DNA from 2 places in the Tardiphaga sp. 619_E2_N8_4 genome. Region 1 is predicted to be linked to the other one. Evidence: riboswitches for the same ligand, from Rfam matches in the RefSeq annotation. Region 1 holds a riboswitch; the other holds the start of a gene.

Region 1 (7,942 bases):
TGCACGAAAGGCCGAGCGCTGACTCATCAGGATAATTGCGCCAGCGACAATGAACGGAAGCGCCAGGGTGACGTGACGGAAGCTACGGTCTTCCAGCGAGCCGAGCAACCAGAAGGCGATCTCAAGTGCGGCGAAGGGATTGGGCGACAGGTTCATCACCAGCGCCGTCGCAGCACCTGCGAGACTTGAGATCGCAAGCCCCGCGAGGATCAGCAACAGCAGACCCGCATTGCGGCCGGCGATGCCGAGCAGCACGAACACCGACAGGAACGCCATCGTGATGCCGGCAACAGGCAGCGCCCATGAGCGGACATCGGCCAAACCGAGCGAGATCATCAGCACCGCACCGAAGGCCGCGGATTGCGGCGCGCCGAACAGCGACGGCGAGGCGAGGGGATTGCGCAGCAAGCCCTGCAGCGCGGCACCGGACAGGCCGAGGATCGCGCCGATGGCAAGTGCGAGAATCGCGCGGGGCAGGCGGATTTCACGCACGATGATCTGATGCACGTCGCTGCCGCCGCCGAACAGTGCATCGAGCACCGTCAGCGGCAAGAGTTTGACAGGTCCCGTGCCGAGCGAGCCCAGTGCCAGCAGCGTGACGAGGCCGACGAGCGCGATGGTCGCGATCGTCCGGCGCCGTGCTGCTGGCGCTATGCTCACCATGTGGCGTTGAAGCCTGCGTAAGCCGCAGGCCCCGTGGTGCCGAAGTTCAGCACTTCCTGATAATGCTCATTCAGGATGTTCTCGCCGCGGGCGAAGACCTTCCAGTTCGCATCGATCTTGTACTCGGTATAGAGGTCGACGCGGGTATAGGCATCCACCTGACCGACCTGATTGGCACTGCTGAAGCGCTTCGACACCGTGGTGACACGCGGCTCGATCATCCACTTGTCGGTGGGCGTGATCGTGAGTGCGAAGCGGGCGAAGTTCTTGGGACGACGTGCCAGCACGGTGTCGGTGCTGAGATCCTGTGCGTGAAGGTAAGTGTAGGCTACGTTGAATTTCACCCAGCCCGGAATGACATCGACATTGCCGCCGACTTCGAGACCGCTGGTCTCGGCGCGGGCGACGTTGACGTAATAGCCGAGCGGGCGGGACGCATCGGAGACAAAGTTGATCAGATTGCTGTAATCGGTGGAAAAGCCTGTGACCGACAGCACGACGCGGCCGTTGAAGAGGCTCTGGTCGATACCCGCGTCATAGCCGAAATTGGTTTCCGGCGTCAGGTTTCTGCTGCCGTAGGTCGTGTCGTAAAGCTGAAACAGCGTCGGCGCTTTTGCGCCGGTGCCAGCGCTGGCGCGGAATTTGGTGCCGGTTTCTGTAATGTTGTAGGCAGCCGTAGCGCGCCAGGTCTCGAAGCGGGCAACGTCGACGACGTCATCGACCCGGCCGCCGAGCGTGACGTTGAGCCGTTCACCGATCGGCACAGACCACAAAGCGAAGATCGAGTTGGTGTCCTGCTGTTTGGCTAGCAGCGGCGTCAATGGGCCGGCAACAGGCGAGATATTCGTGCTGTAGGTCTGCGCGGTCTCGGTCTGTGTCTTGGCACCATAGACGAGGGAGCCGAATGCGCCGAGCTTCAGGGTCGCCTGATATTCGGCGCCGAGACTGTTGCCGACATAATCGGAGATTTTCTCGGTGGTGTTTGCCGGCAACCTGTTGGTGCGATAGCTGACGTCGTCAAACATCCGCTCGGTGTGCGTATTCGACACGGTGACATTGTGAGTCAGAATGCCACCGAATGAATCGATGCCGACGCGTCCATAGACGGTTTGCAGCAGACGCGTCGCCGCTGACGGCGTATCCGGAAGCGTTCCCGTTGCTGCATCATAGGCCGAGCGCGTGAACGAATGGACGATGCCTGACTCAAGCCGGATGCCTTCGCCTGCATCGTAGCCGATGCGCGCCGAGCCGCCGACGCGATCGAAGCTGTCGTTTTCGAGATTCGGAAAACGTGCTTCGAGGGCAGGGATACGATAACCGTAACGCGAGAAACCGTTGCTGTGCTGACCGCCGCCGGTGAAGGCATAGGACCACGGACCGTTGGATCCGGTCAGCGATCCCTGCGTCATGACGGTGCCATAGCTGCCGGCTTCCGTGCGGACATTGACCTGCGCAGGACCGGAGCCCTTCTTGGTGATGATGTTGACCACGCCGCTCATGGCGTCTGAGCCATAGAGCGCGCTCTGTGGCCCCTTCAGGACCTCGATGCGCTCGATGGCGGAGGGCGTGAACATGGCGAATTCGAAGTCGCCCGATGCAGCCGTGGGATCGTTGACGCGGATGCCGTCGATCATCACCAGGGTCTGGCCGGTATTGCCGCCGCGCAGGCGCACATTCGCGGTGCCGCCGGGGCCGCCATTTTCGCTGATATCGAGGCCAGGCACGGTGCGCAGCGCATCGACCAGCGAGCCGGGATTGCTGGTCGCAATGGTTTCGCCTGACACCACGCTAATCGAACTGCCAGTGCGATTGAGCTGTTCGGGTGCTCTGTCCGCCGTCACTACGATTTCGGAGAGCTGCTCGGCACTGGACTGCGCATGCGCAGCACTGTGAGAGCAGGACAGAACAACAACGGCCGCAGTGCCTGCGGCCAAATTCCGGATAGTCATTTAACCCCTTCCGTCGACCCACCGTCGAACGAGTGTGAAACTCGTTACCGGCCGGTCTCCTGGCTCGCGGTGGTCTCCCGGTCCGCCTTCCCGAATCTGCGATGCAAATTCAGTGGCTTTGTGGACCCGGAATGGCCGCTTACAGTTGCGGGGGCAGCCGCGGCATAGGGGATATTTCCCCGCACCGCATTCCCGTTTCACCTCCTCGCGGAGGCACCGATAACGACAGACAGGAAGCACAGCGCGCCGCGCGGTGCAACAGCCATCACCGCGTTGTGGACTCTATTGCTCGTGCTGTAGCGCGGCGAGCACGTCGTCGGGGCGCTCGACCATCATCATGTGGCCAGTGCCGGGCAGAATCACCGTGCGGGCGTTTTTCAATGCGGCGGCCAGGGTCTTGCCGGCCTTGGCGGGAGTCATCATGTCCCGCTCGCCGAGGATGAGCGTGACCGGGATATCAAGCTGGCCTGCAGCAGTCAGCGCATTCTGGTATGTATTGCAGGCGTTGAGATCGGCGAACAACACGCCCGGCTTTGTGGCTTCGAGCACGCGCTGCGCACCGCTATGCATCCACAACCCCGGCGCGAGGCTGCCGCCGAGTTCGGCGCGAAAGCCGAGCCCCCAGATCGACACCATATCGATAGCGGAATGCTGATTGGCTTCGGCATCCTTCAACAGATCCGGGCCGACGGTCATCGTCCCTGCCGTGCCCATCAGGTCGAGGCGCGTGACTTTACCGGGATGCCGCGCTGCGGTCTCCAGCGCAATCAGCGAGCCCATGGAATGGCCGATCAGCCGCGCCGTCATTGCGCCCGCTGCATCGATCAATGCTGCGGTCCAGTCGGCGAGATCGGCGATGGTCGTGAGCGCTTCACCTTTCGAGCGACCATGGCCGGGCAGATCCGGCGCTAGTACGGCGAAGCCATGATGCGCGAACCAGCGCGTATGCAGCGCCCAGGTCGAGTGATCGAAGCCGGCACCATGGATCATCACAACGACTGGGAGGGATGGATCGAACGTGCGGCCACCATTCGCGATATAGGTCTCGTGACCGTTGACGGTGAGTTGCATCGCTCAGCCCTTCTGCGAGACGCGCAGCGCCTGCGCGAGGTCATCGATGATGTCATCGGCGGCTTCGATGCCGATGGAGAGACGGATCAGCTCCTCGCCGATGCCGGCGGCCTTGAGCTGCTCGGCGTCCATCTGCTGATGCGTGGTGCTGCCGGGATGAATGACCAGTGTCTTGGCGTCGCCGACATTGGCGAGGTGACTGGTCAGCTTGAGCGCCTCGATGAATTTGCGCCCGGCATTGCGGCCGCCCTTGATGCCGAAGGAAACGATGGAGCCGGCGCCGCGCGGTAGCAAGCGTTTTGCGAGTTCGTAATCCGGATGGTTCTCCAGCGACGGATGCAGTACCCAGTCGACGGCCTTGTTGGCCGTGAGCGCTGCGAGCACCGCATGGGTATTGGCCATGTGGCGCTCCATGCGAATGCCTAGCGTCTCGACGCCCTGCAGCAGCTGGAAGGCATTGGTCGGCGAGAGACACGCGCCGAAATCGCGCAATCCTTCCGTACGGGCACGCATGATGAAGGCGGCAGTGCCGAACTGTTCGTCGAAGACGATGCCGTGATAGCCGGCATAGGGTTCGGTCAATTGCGGGAACTTGCCGGAGGCGTGCCAGTCGAAGCGGCCGCCATCGATAATGACGCCGCCGATAGCGATGCCATGGCCGCCGATCCATTTGGTTGCGGAGTTCATCACGATATCGGCGCCAAGCTCGATCGGCCGCGACAGGAACGGCGTCGCGAAGGTGTTGTCGATCAGCAGCGGGATCTTCGCGGCGTGGGCAATGTCGGCAACGGCGGGAATGTCGAGCACTTCGAGGCCGGGATTGCCGATGGTTTCGCCGATCACCAGTTTCGTGTTCGGCTTGATCGCTGCCTTGAAGGCGTCGAGATCGCGCGGCTTGACGAAACTCGTGGTGATGCCGAAGCGCGGCAGCGTGTGGGCCAGCAAGTTGATGGTGCCGCCATAGAGCGAGGACGACGCCACGATGTGATCGCCGGCATTGAGCAATGTGGCGATGGCGAGATGCAGTGCCGCCATGCCTGACGCGGTGCACACGGCGCCGACGCCGTTTTCGAGTGCGGCGAGGCGCTCTTCCAGCACCGCCGTCGTCGGATTTGAAATGCGCGTATAGATGTGGCCGGCACGTTCGAGATTGAACAGCGCAGCAGCGTGATCCGAATCCTGAAACACATAGGATGTGGTCTGGTAGATCGGCACGGCGCGCGCGCCGGTGATCGCGTCCGGATGCTGGCCGGCATGCAGACTCAGCGTTTCAAAAGCAGGCGGTTTGGGTGCTGGCATGGTCGTTTTATCCCTGGACGCAATTTGCGCCATCTATGGCACGAATCGGATGCGAGTGTGAGTCGGCGATATTTCAACTGATGGAACGAAACGCGGGGTGGCGACTTGTAGGAGGTCGATCACGCGGGAGAGTTATCATGAAGAAATTGCTGCTGTGCACTGCGGTTGCCGGTCTCGCGTTTTCATCGGTTGCGGCCGAGGCGAAAGGCTGTATCAAAGGCGCGATCATTGGCGGAATCGCCGGCCACTATGCAGGACATGGCAAGGTCGGCGTCGTTGCGGGGTGCGTGATCGGACGCCACGAGGCCAACAAGGCCGATGCGGAACGGGCGCAGAAGGCGCAGCATCCACAGCCGCCGAACGAGAATGGTCGCATCTAGATCGGCGTTGTTCTCAACGCTGGACGATGTTGCTAAAATTTGATGGACTAGACCGGTTCAGTAGAGCCTCACCCTCATCAGGTTGGGGTTCTTTTCGTCTCTGTACGATACCGGACGAGATTGGGCGTAGACGTGGTGCTGCATCGGGATGTGTTTTGGCTCGGCAAGCAATGGGCCGTGACCGGTTACGGAATTCAGGCTGTCAGCCAGAAGTACAATATGAAGTTCGATATCGAGGTGTCGCAGATCTGGAACGAGGATCTGGATGCGTTGATGCGCGATGAGCCGTGGTTCGATGCGCAGGATTTTGCACAGGCCGTGGATCGCGCGAGGCAGCGTGCGATGGAATCACCGCTGACGTTCAAGCCACCGCTGAGTGATGAACGATAGCGGCAGCGCATCATTGCAGGATTCAAATTTCAAACAGCCACTGTCCTGAAAACATGCGTTCGCATTCTCGCGGCGCTTGCGCGTCCGAGCTATGAGCATTCCTTCGACCCTCTTCGAAAAGAGGGCGTGCGGAACGCCGGGTGCCCGATGCACCCTTGGGCCTGATGCGAATGCGGTCTTCCGCATGGGGTAGTGCATCAGGACTTTCGGAAGCACGAGCGATTGCCCAGCGTTCCGCCTGCGGCGTTTTTTCGGTTGCTTGCACTTTGCCTCGACGAACGCTCCGATCGCGAATTAAAGTCCCAAGGCGATGGGAAGGGAGCCTCAAGCGAATAGGCCGGACACGTTTTGACTTGGTCGTCCGTCACGCTGTCCAGGGCTCTTTCCATCTCAAGGCCAGCCGTCTCCTTGCCAGTGGCAGTGCTGGCGCAGATCCGTCCTGCCCAAAGACAGACGTCACCCACGAACCGCGTAACGCCGCATCTCCGGCGTCCACCGCATCCAGCCCCGCGAACGTGACGATCGCGCTCGCCCCTCTCATCGGGGCCGGACAAAGGGGAATATAATCTATATAGGGATGTTGTCAATGGAAGATAGGAAAATATGTTTGACGTCTTCCTGCCCCCACACTCGTCATTCCCCGGCAAACCAATTGGTTTGCCTGAGGGCGTGGCCGGCGTAAGCCGGACGCGACCCCGGAATCCCAGCATGTTCAGCAAAACACCTCAAGATTCCGGGTTCGCACTACGCGGCTGTGCCGCTTCGTGCGCCCCGGAATGACGAGCAAGGAGGCCCCGGAATGACAGTGTTGGAGAGGGAACGCAGTCTACAGGCAACGCCGCCGAAAACTGCGGCTTGCTTCTTTCGCCCTCTGCTGCAATCTGGATGGATCACTGTCAGTCACTCCAATTACGAGATTCCACGGATGAGCCAGCTCAAAGTCCATGTCGGCGACTTCACCTTCGACGCGAAATTCGAGGAGAAGGACGCCCCCAAGACCGTCGCCGCCTTCAAGAAGGCGATGCCGTTTGTCAGCCAGGCGATCCATGTGCGCTGGAGCGGCGAGGGCGTCTGGATGCCGCTTGGCGATCTCGATTTCGGCGTGCCCTATGAGAACCACACCAGCTTTCCGGCGCCGGGCCACATCATCCTGTATCCGGGAGGCATCAGCGAGACCGAGATCCTGCTGGCCTATAGCGGCGTGCATTTCGCCAGCAAGATGGGCCAGCTCGCCGGCAACCATTTCATTACGCTGACCTCGAACCTCGAAAATCTGAAAGAGATGGGCAAGACCGTGCTCTGGAAGGGTGCGCAACCCGTTCGTTTCGAGATGGTCTGATGGCCGGGAGCGATTATCCCCGCGACCTCCGCGGCTACGGCCGCAATCCGCCCGATCCGAAATGGCCGGATGGGGCGCGCGTGGCGGTGCAGTTCGTGGTCAATTTCGAAGAGGGCGGCGAGAATAACATTCTGCATGGCGACCGCGCCTCGGAAGCGTTCCTCTCGGACGTACTGGGGGCACAGCCCTGGCCGGGCCAGCGCCATGCCAATATCGAATCCATGTTCGAATATGGCTCGCGCGCCGGCTTCTGGCGGCTGTGGCGGATGTTCACCGAACGCAAGATGCCGACGACGGTGTTCGGCGTGGCGACAGCGCTGCAGCGTAATCCCGAAATCGTCGCCGCCATGCAGGAGGCGAAGTGGGACATCGCCAGCCACAGTCTGAAGTGGATCGAGCACAAGGATATGTCGGAGCCGGAGGAGCGTTTCGAGATTGCCGAGGCGATCCGCGTGCACACCGAGGCGACCGGCGCGCGCCCGACCGGCTGGTACACCGGCCGCAGTTCGATCAACACCATTCGCCTGCTGATGGAAGCCGGCGGCTTCAAGTATCTGTGCGATTCCTATGCCGACGATCTGCCATACTGGATCAAGGGGCCCAGCGAACCGCAGCTCATCATCCCCTATACGCTCGATGCCAATGACATGCGTTTCGTCAATCCGCAGGGTTTTGGCGGCGGTGACGAGTTCTTCACCTACCTCAAGGATTCGTTCGATGTGCTGTATGCGGAAGGCGCGACGTCGCCGAAGATGATGACGGTGGGCCTGCATTGCCGCGTCGTCGGTCGTCCCGGTCGTGCGGCGTCGCTGATGCGGTTTCTCGATTACATCGCGAGCCACGAGCGCGTC
Region 2 (7,942 bases), 3.0 Mb from region 1:
TGTCGCCCGGCGCCCTTGATGCGCATTGGGGACCCTATGCCAGCGCCGCTCACCATGACTTCGACACCCGAGCGTGGCCCTATTCCGCCGGCGCTGCTGATCGTCTGCACGATCCTGACGATGCTGCATCTCGCCTTCTTCCCGACCTTCTACGGTCGCGGCTGGATCTATGAAGACGGCCTCGGCTCGCCCACCGATTTCGTCAATGTGTGGTCTGCCGGGCGATTGGTGCTCGATGGTCATCCGGCTTGGGCTTATGACTGGGACATCCAGAAAAAGGTCCAGATTGCGGTTCTCGGTCAGAGCTATCCCGGCAATTTCGCCTGGCACTATCCGCCGCCGTTCCTGTTCATCGCGGCACTGCTCGCAAAGCTGCCTTATGCTGTAGCTTTTGCCGGCTGGGCTGCGGTCAGCTTAGTGCCGTATCTGGCGGCGATGCGTGCGATCGTCGGTCGTCCCTTCGGCCTTTTATTGGCTGCGGCTTTTCCGGTGGTGATGACCAACGGCCTTGTCGGGCAGAATGGATTTCTGACCGCGGCGCTGATCGGCGGCATGCTGGTGCTGCTGCCGACGCGGCCGATCCTGTCGGGAATCTGTCTGGGTCTGCTCAGCTACAAGCCGCAATATGGTTTCCTGTTTCCGCTGATGCTGATCGCAGCGTCGCAATGGAAGGCGTTTGTCAGCGCAGGCATCACTACCGTGCTGCTGGCCGCGGTGTCGTGGCTCGCTTTCGGCACCGAGAGCTGGCAGGCATTTATTCACTGGATGCCGATGTTCTCGCAGGCCTTCCTCACCGAAGGCCGAGCGCCATGGGGCAAGATGCAGAGCATCTTTGCACTGGTGCGCTATTTCGACGGCAGCGAGCCGCTGGCCTGGATGTTCCAGTGGATCATGATTGGTGCCGTCGTAGCGGTGCTGGTGCCGTTGTGGCGCAGCAGCGTGCGCTATGAACTGAAAGCCGCTGCGCTGGCAGTCGGCGCCTTGCTCACGACGCCCTACCTTTTCCTGTACGACGTGATGGTGCTTGCGATTTCTATCGGCTTCATCGCCCGTATAGGTCTCGCGGAAGGCTTTCGCCGTCACGAACTGCCGGTGCTCGGTCTCGCTGCTGCGCTGCTGATCGCCTATCCGTTCCTCGGCGCTCCCACAGGCTTTGGCGCAACGCTGCTGGTGGCAGCGTTGATCGCCATGCGCGTGCGGGAGTCTATTCGCTCCACGCCGAGTTCAGGATGATGCTGCAGAAATTCCCGCGCTTGTAGGTGGGGTCGCGGAGGTCGAGCACGTCAGCCTTGACGTTGCCGAAGGTCGTGTCCGGCTTGTGGATCGTTCCCGCAGCGAACGCATCGATGATCCCGTTCTTGAAGTCATGGCCGCGCGGATGGCAGGCACAGACCTCATGGCGCTGATGTTCGGTGAAGGCGTCGTACTCCAGACCCAAGACGTCCATCTCAACACCAGCCGTGACGAGCGCCACCACGGGCCGCTTGTGCTTGGGAATGCCCGGTGTCGTGTGAAGCGCGATGGCGTCCCAGACATCGTCGATGTCGCGCTCATCGATCCTGTGGCTGCGCAGAAATTCTGCGGCAGCATTTGCGCCATCGACTTCGAAACGTTCATCCTTGCTCGCATAGGGCGCCTGCAGGCCCATGTCGTGAAACATCGCGCCGACATAAAGTAACTCGGAATCGACCTTGAGACCCTTGCGCTGCCCGGCGAGCGCGCCGAACAGGAAAACGCGATTGGAGTGATGATACAGAAGATCGCTTTCGGTATCGCGCACCAATTGATCGACCTGGCCGGCGAGGGCGCTGTCGGGGACTTTGATGCCGGCAATCGTTTTGCTCATGGGATGCTCCTTGCAGGGTTGTTGTGATGCGCCCGTTGTCGCCGGCGGGCAGTGTCCTCACAATCGCGCCGCGCCCTGCAAAGCTGCCATTCGTCCGTGATTTCCTGCCGGAAGGCGACTATCTGTTCCGTAACGCCTGGGTTCGCTGCCATCGATGGAATGAAGCATCACCATGAAGACTGTTGCTCTTGCGATATTCCCCGGCGTCCAGTCGCTGGACGTAGCCGGTCCGCTTGATGTGTTCATGGAGGCCAATGGCTTCGTCGCGCCGGGCGACGGCTACGACATCACACTTGTCGCTGCAGACTGCGCGCCGCTGCGTGCATCGAACGGTCTGCGGATATCTGCCGATCTGGCGTTCAGTGATGCGAACAAACCCTGGGATCTGGTTCTGGTGGCCGGCGGGCCTGGCCTGCCGACGGCAGAGGCTGACCCGCAGCTTACAGAGTGGCTGGCCAATGCGGCGCTCGAGGCGGGGCGCTACGGTTCGGTGTGCACCGGGGCATTTGCGCTTGGTCATGCCGGCCTGCTTGACGACAAGACTGTGACGACGCACTGGCAGAATGCGCCGCTATTGGCGTTGCGTTTCCCCAAAGCGCATGTGGAGTTCGATCGCATCTATAGTCGTGACGGCGCGCTGGTGACGTCGGCCGGCGTCACCGCAGGCATCGATCTGGGTCTTGCCCTGGTCCAGGAAGATCATGGCGCGGATGTCGCGCTGGCCGTAGCCAAGCGTCTGGTTGTGGTGGCGCAGCGCCAGGGTGGCCAGTCGCAATTCAGTCCCTATCTGGTACCGCCGGCCGAGCCGCATTCTCCGATCGCGCGGGTCCACGCGCATGTGATGGCCCATCTGCGTGACGCGCACAGCGTGGATGAACTGGCCGAGGTTGCGGGCATGAGTGCGCGCACCTTTGCGCGGGTATTCAAGCAGGAAACAAAGATGACGCCGGCGGATTTTGTCGAAGGCGCCCGGATCGACACGGCGCGTAACCGTCTCGAAGGCAGCGATCTGCCGCTCAAGGTGGTGGCTTATGAATCCGGTTTCACCACCGCCGAACATATGCGTCAGGTTTTCGTGCGACGGCTGGGTCTGACGCCCAGCCAGTATCGGGCCAGCTTTCGAGCGGTTTGATTCTGCTCAGGCGAGTTGCAGCGAAGAAATCGGATCGCTCGCAGGAAAGCTGTCCATCAGCGCTTCGTTCAGCATCTCGTCGAGGCGGCGCCGGGCGATCTGCTCCGTCGTCTCGAACGCCGTGAGCGCGCCTGCGTGCTCCACGAAATCGTTGAAGTTGATCCTTTCAGTGGTCGTCATCAGGTCGCGCATCGCACCCTCCATCGGTTGATCACGATGTTCTGCGCTTCGCGGTGCTCGGCGGCAACGAATCGCATCGTGCAGAAACCGCCAACGACCCCGCGGTTTCCGCCACGCAAGCGGTTGTCCACTGAACCAACAGCCCTACCGAATTTGTTGCGTTCGGCGCCAATGCTCGCTTGACACTTCACCGCGGGTCACACCAAATGTAGACGTCACGGTCCGCCCTGTCGCAAGACTTGGTGGCTAAGAGGGAAGCCGGTAAAGACGCTGTTTTGCGTCATATTCCGGCGCTGCCCCCGCAACTGTAAGCAGTGAGTCTGTTTCGATTGAAGTCACTGATGCGCAAGCATCGGGAAGGCTGAAACAGACATTGACCTGCGAGCCAGGAGACCTGCCGCGACACCAGAACGTCCATGGGCGGGGTGTCCCAGCGGTCGCTTGCAGGCAATGCCGGCGGATCTCCGCCGTGTATTTTGCAGCGTCCTTTCGGCCCCAGCCCCCATTGCTTGATGCATCACACGGGGTCTTGCCGATGCCTACTTCATCTTCTGTTTTGTCTAACGGACGCGATGCGGCTCATGCGCCGCTGATTCAACTCTCGCCGGAAACGCTCGCTGCGCCTGCGCGCGAACCGTCGATGCAGATCATCCGACGCAACGGCACGGTGTCGCCGTTCGATGCGGGCAAGATTTCCGTGGCCATGACCAAGGCTTTCCTCGCGGTCGAGGGCCACACGGCAGCGGCCTCGCGCCGCGTCCATGAGGCGGTGGAACAACTGACCGGCGAAGTCGTGGCCGCACTGACGCGCCGCGTCGGCGAAGGCCGCACCTTCCATATCGAGGACGTCCAGGATCAGGTCGAGCTGGCGCTGATGCGCAGCGAGCACCACAAGGTGGCCCGTGCCTATGTGCTGTACCGCGAGGAGCGCGCTCGCACTCGCGCCGAAGAACTGGCCGCCAGGCCGGCGCTCGTCTCCACCGCACCGGTGCTGCATGTCACGCTCACCAACGGCACCCGCGCCCCGCTCGATTCGGCGCGTCTCGCGCTGATCGTCAACGAGGCCTGCGCCGGCCTTGATGGCGTCGATGCCGCCCCGGTGCTGGAGGAAACCCGCCGCAATCTCTATGACGGCATCACGCTGGATGAGTTGGCACTGGCCGGCATCATGGCCGCGCGCACGCTGGTGGAGCAGGAGCCGAACTACACCTTTGTCAGCGCCCGCCTGCTGCTCGACAAACTGCGCACCGAAGTCCTGTCCTTTGTGCACGGCTCTCCGACCAACGCGTCGCAGGCCGACATGACCACGCGCTACGCCGAATATTTCGGCGCCTATATCAAGACCGGCATTGCGGCCGAGCTGCTCGATCCCGAACTCGCGCGCTTCGATCTCAAGCGCATAGCCGCCGCGCTAAAGCCGGAAGGGGACCTTCAGTTCCAGTTCCTGGGATTGCAGACGCTCTATGACCGCTACTTCCTGCATGTGCAGGGCAATCGCATCGAACTGCCGCAGGCCTTCTTCATGCGCGTTGCCATGGGCCTCGCGCTGCGCGAGATCGACCGCGAAGCCCGCGCCATCGAATTCTACAACCTGCTGTCGTCGTTCGACTTCATGGCCTCGACGCCGACGTTGTTCAATTCGGGTACGCAGCGGCCGCAGCTGTCGTCCTGCTTCCTCACCACGGTGGCGGACGATCTCGACGGCATCTTCAAGTCGGTGAAGGACAACGCACTGCTGGCGAAATATTCCGGCGGTCTCGGCAATGACTGGACGCGCGTGCGCGGTCTCGGCGCGCATATCAAGGGTACCAATGGCGAGAGCCAGGGCGTGGTGCCATTCCTCAAGGTCGCCAACGATACGGCCATCGCCGTCAATCAGGGCGGCAAGCGCAAGGGCGCGGTCTGCGCCTATCTCGAGACCTGGCACATCGACATCGAAGAATTCCTCGATCTCCGCAAGAACACCGGAGACGACCGCCGCCGCACGCACGATATGAACACCGCCAACTGGGTGCCAGACCTGTTCATGCAGCGCGTCGAGGCCGATGGCGAATGGACGCTGTTCTCGCCCGACGAAACGCCGGAGCTGCACGACCTCTATGGCAAGCCGTTTGCCGAGCGCTATGCGGCCTATGAGGAGAAGGCTGCGCGCGGCGAGATCCGCGTGTTCAAGAAGGTGCGCGCAACTGACTTGTGGCGCCGCATGCTGACCATGGTGTTCGAGACCGGCCATCCCTGGATCACCTTCAAGGATCCCTGCAACCTGCGCTCGCCGCAGCAGCATGCCGGCGTCATCCACTCGTCGAATCTCTGCACGGAAATCACGCTGAATACGTCGGACGACGAAGTCGCCGTCTGCAATCTCGGATCGGTCAACCTGCTCAATCATATCGGCAAGGATGGTCTCGACCACGCGCAGCTCAAGCGTACCGTGACCACGGCGATGCGGATGCTCGACAATGTCATCGACATCAATTTCTACACCATCCCGGAAGCGCGCCGCTCGAACCTCAAGCATCGTCCGGTCGGTCTCGGTCTGATGGGCTTCCAGGATGCACTGCAGGCGCAGGGCATCGCGATGGCGTCGGATGCGGCCGTGGCCTTTGCCGACACCAGCATGGAGGCGATTGCCTTCCATTCGATCTCGGCATCGGTGGATCTTGCCGCCGAGCGCGGCCGCTATCCGTCCTTCGACGGATCGCTGTGGAGCCGTGGCATCCTGCCGATCGACTCCATCGAGATCCTTGCGGCGGCGCGCGGTGGCGTGCAGATGGACCGCTCCACGACGCTCGACTGGAGCAGTCTGCGTGACCGTGTGAGGACGACGGGCATGCGCAATTCCAACGTGATGGCGATCGCGCCGACGGCGACGATTTCCAACATTTGCGGCGTCGCGCAGTCGATCGAGCCGGCCTATCAGAACCTCTATGTGAAATCGAACATGTCGGGCGATTTCACGGTGGTGAACGCCTTCCTTGTGCGCGATCTGAAAAAGAGGGGCCTGTGGGACGAGGTGATGGTCTCCGACCTCAAATATTTCGACGGCAGCGTCGGATCGATCGATCGCGTGCCCGACGATCTCAAGGCGCTGTATGCGACTTCATTCGAGATCGACAGCGCATGGTTGATCGAGGCGGCGTCGCGCCGGCAGAAGTGGATCGATCAGGCGCAGTCGCTCAATCTCTACATCGCCAATCCATCCGGCAAGAAGCTCGATCAGCTTTACCGTCTGGCCTGGACGCTGGGATTGAAGACGACCTACTACCTGCGCTCGCGCAGCGCGACGCATGTGGAGAAGTCGACGCTGAAGGGCACCGACGGGAAGCTCAACGCGGTGTCGGCAACAGGCGCAGCAGCGAAGACAGCAGGTGCGCCGATCCTCGTTCAGTCTTCCGTCACGGCGCCGGAGCTGAATGTCGCGATGGCATGCTCGATCGACAACCCCGAATGCGAGGCGTGCCAGTAAGGGTGCGCCAAACACACTGACCTCATCCTGAGGAGCGGCCTCTTGGCCGCGTCTCGAAGGATGGCCCCACGCTCGTGGTTCGAGACGCCCGCTGAAGAAGCGGGCTCCTCACCATGAGGGCCGAACAAATACGCAAGGAACACCCCATGCTCGACTGGTCCGATACCTCATCCGCTCCCAAGACCCCCGCCTTCATCCCGATCCCGCAATCTCCCACCGACGCCACCGGCCTTGGCACCATCGACCGCTCCGGCGGCCGTGTCTCGGTGGACGAAAAGCGGATGATCAACTGCCGCGCCGACGTCAATCAGCTGCTGCCGCTGAAATACAAATGGGCGTGGGAAAAGTATCTCGCCGGCTGCAACAATCACTGGATGCCGACCGAAGTCTCCATGCAGGCTGACATCGCGCTGTGGAAGTCGCGCGATGGCCTCACCGAAGACGAACGCCGCGCGATCAAGCGAAATCTCGGCTTCTTCGCCGCGTCGGAGTCGCTCGTCGCCAACAATATCGTGCTGGCAATCTATCGCCATCTGACCAATCCGGAATGCCGGCAGTATCTGCTGCGGCAGTCGTTCGAGGAGGCGGTGCATACGCACACCTTCCAGTACATCGTCGAGAGCCTCGGCCTCGACGAGGGCGAGCTGTTCAACATGTATCGCGAGGTGCCGTCGATCACCGAGAAGGCCGCCTGGGCGCTCAAGCACACCCAGCATCTCGACGATCCCGACTTCAAGACCGGCACGCCGGAGACCGACCAGGCCTTCATGCGCGATCTCGTGGCGTTCTATGTGATCTTCGAAGGCATGTGGTTTTATACGGGCTTTGCGCAGATCCTGTCGCTCGGCCGCCGCAACAAGATGGTCGGGATCGCCGAACAATATCAATACATCCTGCGCGATGAATCGATCCACCTGAATTTCGGCATCGACGTCATCAACCAGATCAAGATCGAGAATCCGCACCTCTGGACCAAAGCGTTCCAGGAGGAAATCCGCGACATGATCCGCACGGCCGCTGAGCTCGAGGCGGCCTATGGGCGAGACACCATGCCGCGCGGCTTCCTCGGACTGAATGCGGCGCTGTGCGAAACCTATATGCACTTCATCGCCAACCGTCGCTGCGCCCAGATAGGCCTCGCGCCGGTGTTCAACGAGACGGAAAATCCGTTCCCGTGGATGTCGGAAGCCATGGATCTGAAGAAGGAGAAAAACTTCTTCGAGACCCGGGTGATCGAATACCAGAATGGCGGCGCGCTGAACTGGGAGTAGTCTTTGGTCTCATATCCGCCGCTGCATGGCGCATATGAATCCGCATC

The links. Region 1 has a riboswitch for cobalamin ahead of AB8A23_RS14000 (TonB-dependent receptor plug domain-containing protein). Riboswitches for the same ligand answer to the same signal wherever they lie in the genome.
Region 2: linked by a shared signal. The riboswitch ahead of AB8A23_RS28290 (ribonucleoside-diphosphate reductase subunit alpha) and the one ahead of AB8A23_RS14000 (TonB-dependent receptor plug domain-containing protein) in region 1 are both predicted to bind cobalamin.

The regions. Positions count from the first base shown of each region.
Region 1 is NZ_JBPWQJ010000001.1:2,936,810-2,944,751, forward strand. Features, by position in the region: gene AB8A23_RS13995 (FecCD family ABC transporter permease) at 1-663, opposite strand, end outside; gene AB8A23_RS14000 (TonB-dependent receptor plug domain-containing protein) at 657-2,612, opposite strand; cobalamin riboswitch at 2,645-2,848, opposite strand; gene AB8A23_RS14005 (alpha/beta fold hydrolase) at 2,895-3,683, opposite strand; gene AB8A23_RS14010 (O-acetylhomoserine aminocarboxypropyltransferase) at 3,687-4,982, opposite strand; gene AB8A23_RS14015 (hypothetical protein) at 5,120-5,362, shown strand; gene AB8A23_RS14020 (hypothetical protein) at 5,582-5,752, shown strand; gene AB8A23_RS14025 (DUF3830 family protein) at 6,678-7,091, shown strand; gene puuE (allantoinase PuuE) at 7,091-7,942, shown strand, end outside.
Region 2 is NZ_JBPWQJ010000001.1:5,955,051-5,962,992, forward strand. Features, by position in the region: gene AB8A23_RS28270 (glycosyltransferase family 87 protein) at 37-1,233, shown strand; gene AB8A23_RS28275 (HD domain-containing protein) at 1,205-1,846, opposite strand; gene AB8A23_RS28280 (GlxA family transcriptional regulator) at 2,013-2,978, shown strand; gene AB8A23_RS28285 (hypothetical protein) at 2,985-3,170, opposite strand; cobalamin riboswitch at 3,360-3,574, shown strand; gene AB8A23_RS28290 (ribonucleoside-diphosphate reductase subunit alpha) at 3,694-6,624, shown strand; gene AB8A23_RS28295 (ribonucleotide-diphosphate reductase subunit beta) at 6,771-7,895, shown strand.